3 regions of the Allorhizobium sp. GW101-3B10 genome follow, and region 3 is predicted to be linked to each of the others. Evidence: riboswitches for the same ligand, from Rfam matches in the RefSeq annotation. Region 3 holds a riboswitch; each other region holds the start of a gene.
What was found. A riboswitch is a leader RNA that binds a small molecule or an ion and turns the genes downstream of it on or off. The one in region 3 is predicted to bind thiamine pyrophosphate.
Positions count from the first base shown of each region.

Region 1: linked by a shared signal. The riboswitch ahead of thiC (phosphomethylpyrimidine synthase ThiC) and the one ahead of thiB (thiamine ABC transporter substrate binding subunit) in region 3 are both predicted to bind thiamine pyrophosphate.
Region 2: linked by a shared signal. The riboswitch ahead of thiM (hydroxyethylthiazole kinase) and the one ahead of thiB (thiamine ABC transporter substrate binding subunit) in region 3 are both predicted to bind thiamine pyrophosphate.

Region 1 is NZ_JBWKZR010000001.1:4,698,179-4,701,450, reverse strand. Features, by position in the region: gene AC07Y0_RS22995 (DsbA family protein) at 1-83, opposite strand, end outside; gene AC07Y0_RS22990 (LysR family transcriptional regulator) at 191-1,087, shown strand; TPP riboswitch at 1,597-1,737, shown strand; gene thiC (phosphomethylpyrimidine synthase ThiC) at 1,834-3,272, shown strand, end outside.
Region 2 is NZ_JBWKZR010000001.1:3,527,692-3,530,963, reverse strand. Features, by position in the region: gene AC07Y0_RS17540 (ComEC/Rec2 family competence protein) at 1-1,129, opposite strand, end outside; TPP riboswitch at 1,314-1,410, shown strand; gene thiM (hydroxyethylthiazole kinase) at 1,463-2,266, shown strand; gene thiE (thiamine phosphate synthase) at 2,263-2,898, shown strand; gene thiD (bifunctional hydroxymethylpyrimidine kinase/phosphomethylpyrimidine kinase) at 2,895-3,272, shown strand, end outside.
Region 3 is NZ_JBWKZR010000001.1:4,190,644-4,193,915, forward strand. Features, by position in the region: gene AC07Y0_RS20625 (ABC transporter ATP-binding protein/permease) at 1-973, opposite strand, end outside; TPP riboswitch at 1,184-1,300, shown strand; gene thiB (thiamine ABC transporter substrate binding subunit) at 1,399-2,373, shown strand; gene thiP (thiamine/thiamine pyrophosphate ABC transporter permease) at 2,400-3,272, shown strand, end outside.

The DNA of each region.
Region 1 (3,272 bases), 510 kb from region 3:
AACTGCTTCATGATGCCGGAAGCGCCGTAGCACCAACCGCAGAGGGGATCGAAAAGATAGGTGATGTGAACCTTGTCGCTCATGTCTTTCTCCTTGTGGAGCATAGATGGCACAGTCAGATTGAAACGAAAAGATCGACAAAAATGACAGAATGTATGCTAAAGACTTACAATCAAACGGGAGCCCATCCATGCAGGAAGCGACGAACCTCAATCGTCTCGCCTACTTTGCCGCCGTCGTCGACGCGGGTTCGTTTACCAGGGCGGCCGAGTATCTCGGCATTACCAAAGCGGTCGTCAGCCAACAGGTTGCCAGGCTGGAACAGGAGGTCGGCACCACGTTGCTGATGCGCACCACGCGACGGCTGCAGCCAACAGAAGCGGGGCGCATGTTTCATGCCCATTGCGTGTCCATCCTGCGCGAAGCCGAAGACGCGTTCGACGAGTTGGCTGAGGCCAGGACCGATCCAAAGGGTCTTCTCAGGATCACGGCACCCTACGACTATGGCACCTCGGTCGTGGTTCCGATCATCACCGCCTTCACGTCTCGCTACCCGGATTGCAGGGTTGAACTCAGCCTCAGCGACAAGTCGGTCGATCTCATCGCCGACAACATGGATCTTGCCATTCGCGTTGGCTGGCTGGCAGATTCGAGCCTGCAGGCCCGCCGCATCGGCTCGTTCCGGCAGCTTTTGGTTGGACCTCCTCAGTTCGCGGAACAGATAGCGCTGTTGCGAGATCCTACGGAACTCTCCGCATTGCCATTCGTGGCCAACAACGCGCTACGGGAGCCCCTGGAGTGGACGTTCACGAATGAGGATCGGGAAATTCGCACCGTTCAATTCAAGTCGGACATTGCGATCAACACCACGCCGGCGGTGATGGAGGCTGTAAGGCATGGAGGTGGGATGTCAGTCTTGCCAGACTTTCTGGTGGTTGGAGAGATGTCAGGCGGCAGCCTGATTCCCGTATTGCCTGAGTGGAATCTGCCATCGGGCGGCATATACACGGTCTATCCGGCCGCCCGGTTTCGGCCACCAAAGGTCACGGCTTTTGTCGATCTGCTGGCCAGTGCTGTCAAGCAATGAACCGATCGACCGTGTTGTGTCAGTTTCACCCCTGTCGTCGACGCTGCTGCTTCACGAAGCGCTTTCCCTAAATGCTGAGTTGGCAATCCGATCTCGGGTCGGCATGCACGGAGGCCGCTTGTGCGGCTTCCGTCTTCTGTCGTGATGTCAGATCTTGATGAAGTTATGCGTCGAGAGCGCACCGAAGGGCCGTCAACCTGTCAATCATCAAAGACTGATCTTCTTCCGTGCATTGTCTGTTCCGACAGATCGTCCAGCAACCTGCAGGTCCTGGTGGAGCACCAACCCGGTAGACAGCAAGCACCGGCAACATCAGCCCCGGCCGGTAAGGCTTCGATGGAGAGCTCGACCCGTCGCCCGGAGCCGACCCTTCTATACTGCGTGTAGCGCCATTCCGCCCTATCACTAATCAGAATGACCCGACCCCGGATCCTTATCCAACGGGCGCGGCATATCCTTCCTCATCTGTTTGCGTCTTGACAGCTTCGCCGGTGAGCGCCTACTCTTTTCGCATTCACCAGGGGGGTCCCGACAAGGGGCTGAGAGTCTGCTGGCGTGTTTGGTGGCAAAAGCCTCCTTTCAAGCAGCGCAGTGACCCGTTGAACCTGATCCAGTTCATACTGGCGTAGGGACGGTGCGAGCGCTCACACACGCGGAATCTCTCGATACGGGAGGACCGTGTCGGCGTCTTTCCATCTTTCCGGCTGACATGACTGGGTCTCCAACCGCAAACTTGGAGCCTCACAATGAACATTGCCCCGAAAAATCCGCAGACCCTCATCACCACCGGACCGCTGCCCGCCTCCGGAAAGGTCTACATGCCCGGCGTGCTGCACCCCGAGATCCGCGTGCCGATGCGCGAGATCGCGCTTCACCCGACCTCCGGCGAACCACCGGTCATGGTCTATGACAGCTCCGGCCCCTATACCGAAACCGCGGAGAGGATCGGCATCGAGCGCGGCCTTCCCCGCATGCGCGAGAGCTGGCTCGCCGCCCGTGGCGACGTGGAGGCCTATGACGGCCGCCACGTGAAGCCGGAGGACAACGGCTTTGCCAGCGGCGACCGGCTCACGCCGGAATTCCCGGTCCGCAACCGTCCCTGCCGCGCGGCCGGCGGCAAGGCCGTCACCCAGCTTGCCTATGCGCGCGCCGGCATCATCACGCCGGAAATGGAATTCGTTGCCATCCGCGAAAACATCGGCCGCCGCATGCCGGAACAGGCGCTGCAGCGCGACGGCGAGAGCTTTGGCGCCCATATCCCCGACTATGTCACGCCGGAATTCGTCCGCCAGGAAATCGCCGCCGGCCGGGCGATCATTCCCGCCAACATCAACCATCCGGAACTGGAGCCGATGATCATCGGCCGCAATTTCCTGGTGAAGATCAATGCCAATATCGGCAATTCCGCCGTCACCTCGTCGATGGAGGAGGAGGTCGACAAGATGGTCTGGGCCATCCGCTGGGGCGCCGATACCGTCATGGATCTCTCGACCGGCCGCAACATCCACAATATCCGCGACTGGATCATCCGCAACGCCCCCGTGCCGATCGGCACCGTGCCGCTCTACCAGGCGCTCGAAAAGGTCGGCGGCATTGCCGAGGACCTGACCTGGGAGGTCTATCGCGACACGCTGATCGAGCAGGCCGAACAGGGTGTCGACTATTTCACCATCCATGCCGGCGTGCGGCTCCACTATATTCCGCTCACCGTCAATCGCGTGACCGGCATCGTCAGCCGCGGCGGCTCGATCATGGCCAAGTGGTGCCTGCATCACCACAAGGAGAGCTTCCTCTACGAGCATTTCGAGGAGATCTGCGACATAGCCCGCGCCTATGACGTCTCCTTCTCGCTCGGCGACGGGTTGCGGCCGGGTTCGATCGCCGATGCCAATGATGCCGCGCAGTTCGCCGAGCTGGAAACGCTCGGTGAACTCACGCAGATCGCCTGGGCGAAGGATTGCCAGGTGATGATCGAAGGCCCCGGCCACGTGCCGATGCACAAGATCAAGGAGAACATGGACAAGCAGCTGAAGGTCTGCGGCGAGGCACCCTTCTATACGCTCGGGCCGCTGACCACCGACATCGCGCCGGGCTATGACCACATCACCTCCGGCATCGGTGCGGCGATGATCGGCTGGTTCGGCACGGCCATGCTCTGCTACGTCACGCCGAAGGAGCATCTCGG
Region 2 (3,272 bases), 660 kb from region 3:
AGGCGGCCGGGTTGACCGCGTCGAGAAAGGCATCCGTCACCTTCTCCGATCCGTGATGGCAGACCTTCATCAGGTCCGAGCGCAGCCGGGTCGACGCTTTCGCGATCATCGCCGCATAGGCCGGCGTGCCGATCTTCGGGAACTTGGCCTCGCCGCCGTAGTGGCAGAGCAGGTATTTTTCCGCCTTCTCGTTGAGGTCGCCGCCGAACAGGATTTTGAAGTCGCCATAGTGCAGGCGCAGGATGACGGAATGGCCGTTCTTCGTCTCGCCGTAGTCGCCGAGCACGCGCAGGCGGTCCTTTCCCGCCGCATCCGGTTCGGGCACCGGTCCGAGCACCTCGATGCTGAAGCCCCGCTGATTAGACGGCGCAAAGCCGGGCAGCCAGCCGCGTCCGTCCTCCCGCTTGCCGTGGCGGGCCGACAGCATGGCGAAGTCGCCGATATTGGGGTTGTCGAGCGCATGCTTCATCGTCTGGGCAAAGGCCTGCCTCTCATTCGCCCCGACGGCACCGAAATGCCGCTCGATGTCGGCCCGCGACATTGCCAGGTCGCCGACATAGTTGATGCCCGTCGCGGCATTCTTCACCTTGCCGCCCAGCTTGTCGAAGGTGCCTCCGCCGACCCGCTCGACCAGGCCATTTTGATAGACCGTTTCGAAGCCGAAATTCGGCCAGTTGAAGATCGGCTCGAAGCCGCCATAGTGGTCGATGTCCGGATGGGTGATGATCGCGGCGCGGAACTTGAAGCTGGTGTTGTAGGAGCGGAAGCGCTGCAGCAGGAATTCGTACATGTGCTCCGAGACGCCGGCGTCGATGACGACAACCGCCTCGCCGAGATTTTCCTCCGGCGCGATCAGCACCGCACCGTCGCCCTGTCCGACGTCGAGAAAGACGATTTCCAGCGGCCGCTCGTCGGTCGTATGGTCCTTGCGGATGTAGAGCGTCTCGGGCGTCGTGCCCGTCGGACCCCAGAGGACTTCCAGCCAGCCGTCCGGCTGTTCCGAGGTGACCTGCAGCCAGTCGCCCCACAGAACCTGGCGTTTCCGGGTCCGGCGGTCGGCGGCGTAGAGATAGGTTTTCGCGGTCTTTCCCCGCGCATCCTTCGGCAGTCCGACGAAACGATGATCCATGCCATTCGCCTCCTCGTTGCAGCGCCGCAAGGTCCCGGCGCGCCTCTATCTGGGATGGTTCCACCATAGCGCACACCTTGGCCTCTGGCGAGATTGGCGGCTCAGAATTCGCGCTATGCGGGTGTTGCTGTCATGCGCCGGCGAGGCAGGTGACAGCCGCTCTGGCGATGTCTATAACAGGTCCATTGAGAGACAGGGGCGTTCGTCGCAAGGCGGGCTGAGAAGTACCCTTAGAACCTGAACCAGATAATGCTGGCGGAGGGAGTCGCTCGGGGCCTTTCGCCGTTCGCGCGCCGTCCGCCCCCTGCACTTGCCCCGCCCGAAAGGGGCAAGATGACGAAGACCGAAACACCCGGAATCCTGCTGACGGAAATGCGTAGCAATGCGCCGCTCGTCCAGTGCATCACCAATTACGTGGCGATGAACGTCGCGGCCAATGTCCTGCTGGCGGCCGGGGCCTCGCCCGCCATGGTGCATGCGGAAGAAGAGGCCGGCGAATTTGCCGGCTTCGCGGGCGCGCTCACCGTCAATATCGGCACGCTCTCGCCGGCCTGGGTGGCCGGCATGAAGGCGGCGATCGGTGGCGCCGTGGCGGCCCGTCGTCCCTGGGTGCTCGATCCCGTCGCCCATTTCGCCACCGCCTTTCGCCGCAAGGCGACGGCCGAACTCCTCGCATTGGGACCGACCATCGTGCGCGGCAATGCCTCGGAGATCATCGCCCTTGCCGGTGGCGTGAGCAGCGCAAAGGGCGTCGACAGCCGCGATCCGGTCGAGCAGGCGGAGGAGGCTGCAGGGCGCCTGGCGGGAACGCAGCGCTGCATCGTCGCCGTCACAGGCGTGACCGATTTCGTCACCGATGGCCGAAGGGCGGCCAGGATCGAAGGCGGCTCGCCGCTGATGCCGAAAGTGACGGCGCTGGGCTGCTCGCTCACCTGCCTCGTCGGCGCCTTTGCCGCGATCCGCCCGGACGATCCCTTTGACTCCACGGTGGCCGCTCTTGCCCATTTCGCCGTCGCCGGCGAGCAGGCCGGCAAGGAGGCGCAAGGGCCGGGCAGTTTCGCGGTGCGCTTCCTCGACCTCTTGGCCGAGGTCGACGGTGCCGTGCTCGACAACCGCGCCCGGGTGGTGCGGCTGTGAAGCGCTTCGACCTCTCCCTCTATCTCGTACTCGATCCGGATCTTTGCCGGCCGCTCGGCATGGTCGAAACCGCGCGGCTGGCCGTCGCCGGCGGAGTGACCATGGTGCAACTACGCGACAAGGATGCCTCGCCCAGGCAGATGATAAGAACCGGCCGGGCACTGAAGGAGGCTCTGGCCGGAACCGGTGTGCCGCTGATCGTCAACGACGATGTAGAGGCGGCGATCGCCATCGGCGCGGATGGCCTGCATGTCGGCCAGGACGACAGGGATGCGCTGACGGCGCGTCGCCTGATCGGGCCGGACATGATCCTTGGACTGTCGGTCGAGACGGAGGCGCTGGCCGCTGCGGTCGATCCGGCCGTCGTCGACTATGTCGGTGCCGGCCCCGTCTTTGCCACTCAAACCAAACCCGGTCACAAGCCGCCGGTCGGTTTGGACGGGCTTGCCCGGTTGATTGCGGCGACGTCGCTGCCTGCCGTCGCCATCGGCGGCCTGAAGACCTGCCATGTCGAGGAAGTTCTCAAGTCGGGCGCCCGGGGTCTCGCCGTCGTTTCCGCGATCTGCGGACAGCCGGATCCGCAGGTTGCCTCAGGTCAACTCTCTGAAGCCATCCGAAAGGCCCGATCATGATCCGCAATGTCCTCTCCATCGCCGGCTCCGACCCTTCGGGCGGCGCCGGCATCCAGGCCGACCTTAAGGCTTTCTCCGCCCGGGGCGTCTACGGCATGGCGGCGCTCACCGCGCTGACGGTCCAGAACACGCAAGGCGTTTCCGCCGTCCACGTCGCGCCGCCGGACTTCGTCACCGAGCAGATCCGCATGATATTTGCCGATGTGCGTGTGGATGCGGTGAAGATTGGCATGATTGCCAATGCCGCGATCGCCGAAGCCGTCGCCGGTGCCCTCGAGACGCATCGCGGCATGCCGATCGTGCTCGACCCGGTCATGGTCGCCAAGGGCGGCGCCTCTCTGCTCGATCCGCGCGCCGTCGCGGTGCTGACGACG
Region 3 (3,272 bases):
CGGCCATCATCAGGCCGCCGAAGGTCATGGTGCCGGCGAAATAGGCGGGCGCGGCAATGAGGATCGGCACCAGGATGGCCAGCCAGCCGAAACCGGCGGTGACCCAGGTGAGATTGGTGAGCGCCCTGGCCAGGTGGCGGATGGAGCGCAGCACCGCGTCGAGCTTTTCATGGATGTGGCGGCGCTCGGTCTCCTCGCCGCCGGCCAGAGCGATCGCCTCGAGATTTTCGTTGGCGCGCATCAGCGAGAAGCGCAGCTCGGCCTCGTTGGCGTAGCGCTCGGCATTGAGGCGCGTGAGTTTCCAGCCGACGACCTGGCTGAACAGCGAGGCGATACCGGCATAGGCGACGGCACCCCAGACCATGTAGCCGGGGATCGAGAAGCTGTAGTCCCGGAAGTGGAAGACGAAGCCGCTCGAAAGCTGCCAAAGCACGCCGATGAAGCTGACCAGAAGGATGGTGGCCTGCAGCAGGCCGATCGACAGCGACGTGGTCATCTCGGCCAGCTTGCGGGCGTCTTCGTGCAGGCGCTGGTCGGGATTGACGCCGAGCGGGCTCGTCATCATCAGGCGATAGGCCCGGCGGTCGGTCAGCCATTCGTCGACGACGTTGCGGGCCAGGCCTTCGCGCATGTAGAGCGCCGTCATCTGGTTGAGCCAGGTCTGGGTGACGTTCAGGAGCAGCAGGAAGCCGGCGATCTTGCCGAAATTGCCGAGCTCGACGACGAAGGCATCGAGATCGCGACGCTCGAGCGAGTTGTAGAAGGGCGCGTTCCAGCGGTTGAGCAGGATCTGGCCATAGGCGGTGAGCAGGATGATTGCCAGCAAGGCCGTGGCGAGCAGCAGGATGCGGTTGCGCACCGGCGATGCCCAGAAGGAGGCACTGGCGATGGCGAGTTGCCGCCGGAAACCGAGTTCGACCGGCGGAGCGTTCTCAGGCGCGGGCATAGGGGTATCGGATACCGTATTGAACATGCAGTCTTTGTCTCGCCGTATCGGACATACCAGATACCATGCCTGCCACGCTTGTCCATGCGAGGCTGCTAGAATCCGGCGGGCCGGGCTTTCAGTCTAGCGGGAATGTATTGGCAAAGCGTTTGCGGCATGATGACAGGCCGGGCGCGCCCAGCACCTCCCCTCCCTGTCCGCCGCTTGCCAGGCGACCGCCTCCACGCTATGTGTCTTCCTGCTCTAACGGGGTGCCTTTAGTCCGGAAACGGATCGACGGCTGAGAGGCTTTGCAGCCAACCCGCGGAACCTGATCCGGCTAACACCGGCGGAGGGATTAGACGCGTGTCATCAGAAGACGCCCTATCCCAAATTTTCAACATGCAAAGGAAGGGCCCTTCATGCCGACCCATCGACATCTCCATCTTCGCCGCGGCCTTGCCGCGCTCGCCATGCTGGCGCTTACCGCTTCTGTGGCCGTTGCCGCCGACAAGACGCTGACCGTCTATACCTATGAGAGCTTCATCTCCGAATGGGGTCCGGGGCCGAAGGTCAAGGAAGCCTTCGAGAAGACCTGCGACTGCACCGTCGATTTCGTCGGCGTGGCCGACGGCGTGGCGCTGCTCACCCGGCTGAAGCTCGAGGGCGCGGGCACCAAGGCGGATCTGGTGCTGGGCCTCGACACCAACCTGGTGGCGGAAGCCAAGCAGACCGGGCTGTTCGAACCGCACGGCATCGACGTCTCGGCGGTCAAGGTGCCCGGCGGTTTTGCCGACGACGCCTTCGTGCCCTATGACTACGGCCACTTCGCGGTGATCTACGACACCGAGGCGATGAAGACGCCGCCGAAGAGCCTGAAGGACCTGGTCGAGGGCGATCCCAAGGACAAGATCGTCATCGAGGATCCGCGGACCTCGACGCCGGGCCTCGGCCTGCTGCTCTGGGTCAAGTCGGTCTATGGCGACGAGGCGGACGAGGCCTGGGCCAAGCTCAAGGGCCGCGTGCTGACCGTCACTCCGGGCTGGTCGGAGGCTTACGGCCTCTTCACCAAGGGCGAGGCGCCGATGGTGCTGTCCTACACCACCTCGCCGGCCTATCACATGGTGGCCGAGAACACCGAGCGCTACCAGGCGGCGGCGTTTTCCGAGGGGCATTACATCCAGATCGAGGTGGCGGGCCTGCTCAAGGGCGCGCCGCAGAAGGACCTGGCGCGGCAGTTCCTGTCCTTCATGATCACGCCCGGCTTCCAGGATACCATCCCGACGAACAACTGGATGATGCCGGCGGCCGCGACCTCCGAACCGCTGCCGGAGGCCTTCGGCAAGCTGGTCTCGCCGGAAAAGACCTTCCTGATGACGCCGGAAGAGGTGGCGACGCATCGCAAGGCCTGGATCGACGAGTGGCTTTCCGCCATGACGCTCAACTGAGCATGGCGGTTCTGCGGCGATCACGGATGGACGAGAGGCTGCCGGCGATCGCCGGCGGCCTTTTCGTGCTGGCGTTGATCGCCGGTTTCGTCGCGACGGCGGTCGCCTCGCTGCTTTCGGTCGGCGGCGAGACGTCGGCTGCGACGATCATCAGTGATCCGGTCGTGCGCCGGGTCTTGTGGTTCACTCTCCTGCAGGCGGCGTTTTCGACGCTGATTTCGGTCGCCGCCGCAATCCCGGTGGCCCGTGCGCTCGCCCGCCAGCCGCGCTTTTTCGGCCGCCAATGGCTGATCCGGTTGATGGCCGTGCCGATGGGCCTGCCGGTGCTGATCGGCGCGCTCGGCATCGTCGGCATCTGGGGACGGCAGGGCGTGGTCAACGACATGCTGGCGGCGCTGGGATTGAGCGAACGCTTCAGCATATACGGGCTTTCGGGCATCCTGATCGCCCATGTGTTCTTCAACCTGCCGCTCGCCGCGCGGCTGATGCTCGCGAGCATTGAGCGCGTTCCCTCCGAATACTGGCGCTCCGGCGCGAGCCTCGGCATGGGCCGGCTGTCGGTCTTCCGCTTCATCGAATGGCCGGTGCTGTGGTGCGTCATTCCCGGCATTGCCGGCCTGATCTTCATGCTGTGCGCCACCAGCTTCACCCTCGTCCTGGTGCTCGGCGGCGGGCCGGCGGCCACGACCATCGAGGTCGCCATCTACCAGGCCTTGCGGCTGGACTTCGACCCGGCCCGGGCCGTGGCGCTGGCCTTCCTGCAGATCGCCGTGACGGCGGTGATCCTCGGGGCCATGGCGCTCTTCCCCGCGCCTGCCGATCCCGGCACGACGCTCGGCGCGGTGGCGCAGCGTTTCGACGGGCGCAGGCCGCTTGCCCGCTTCCGCGACGGCGTGGTG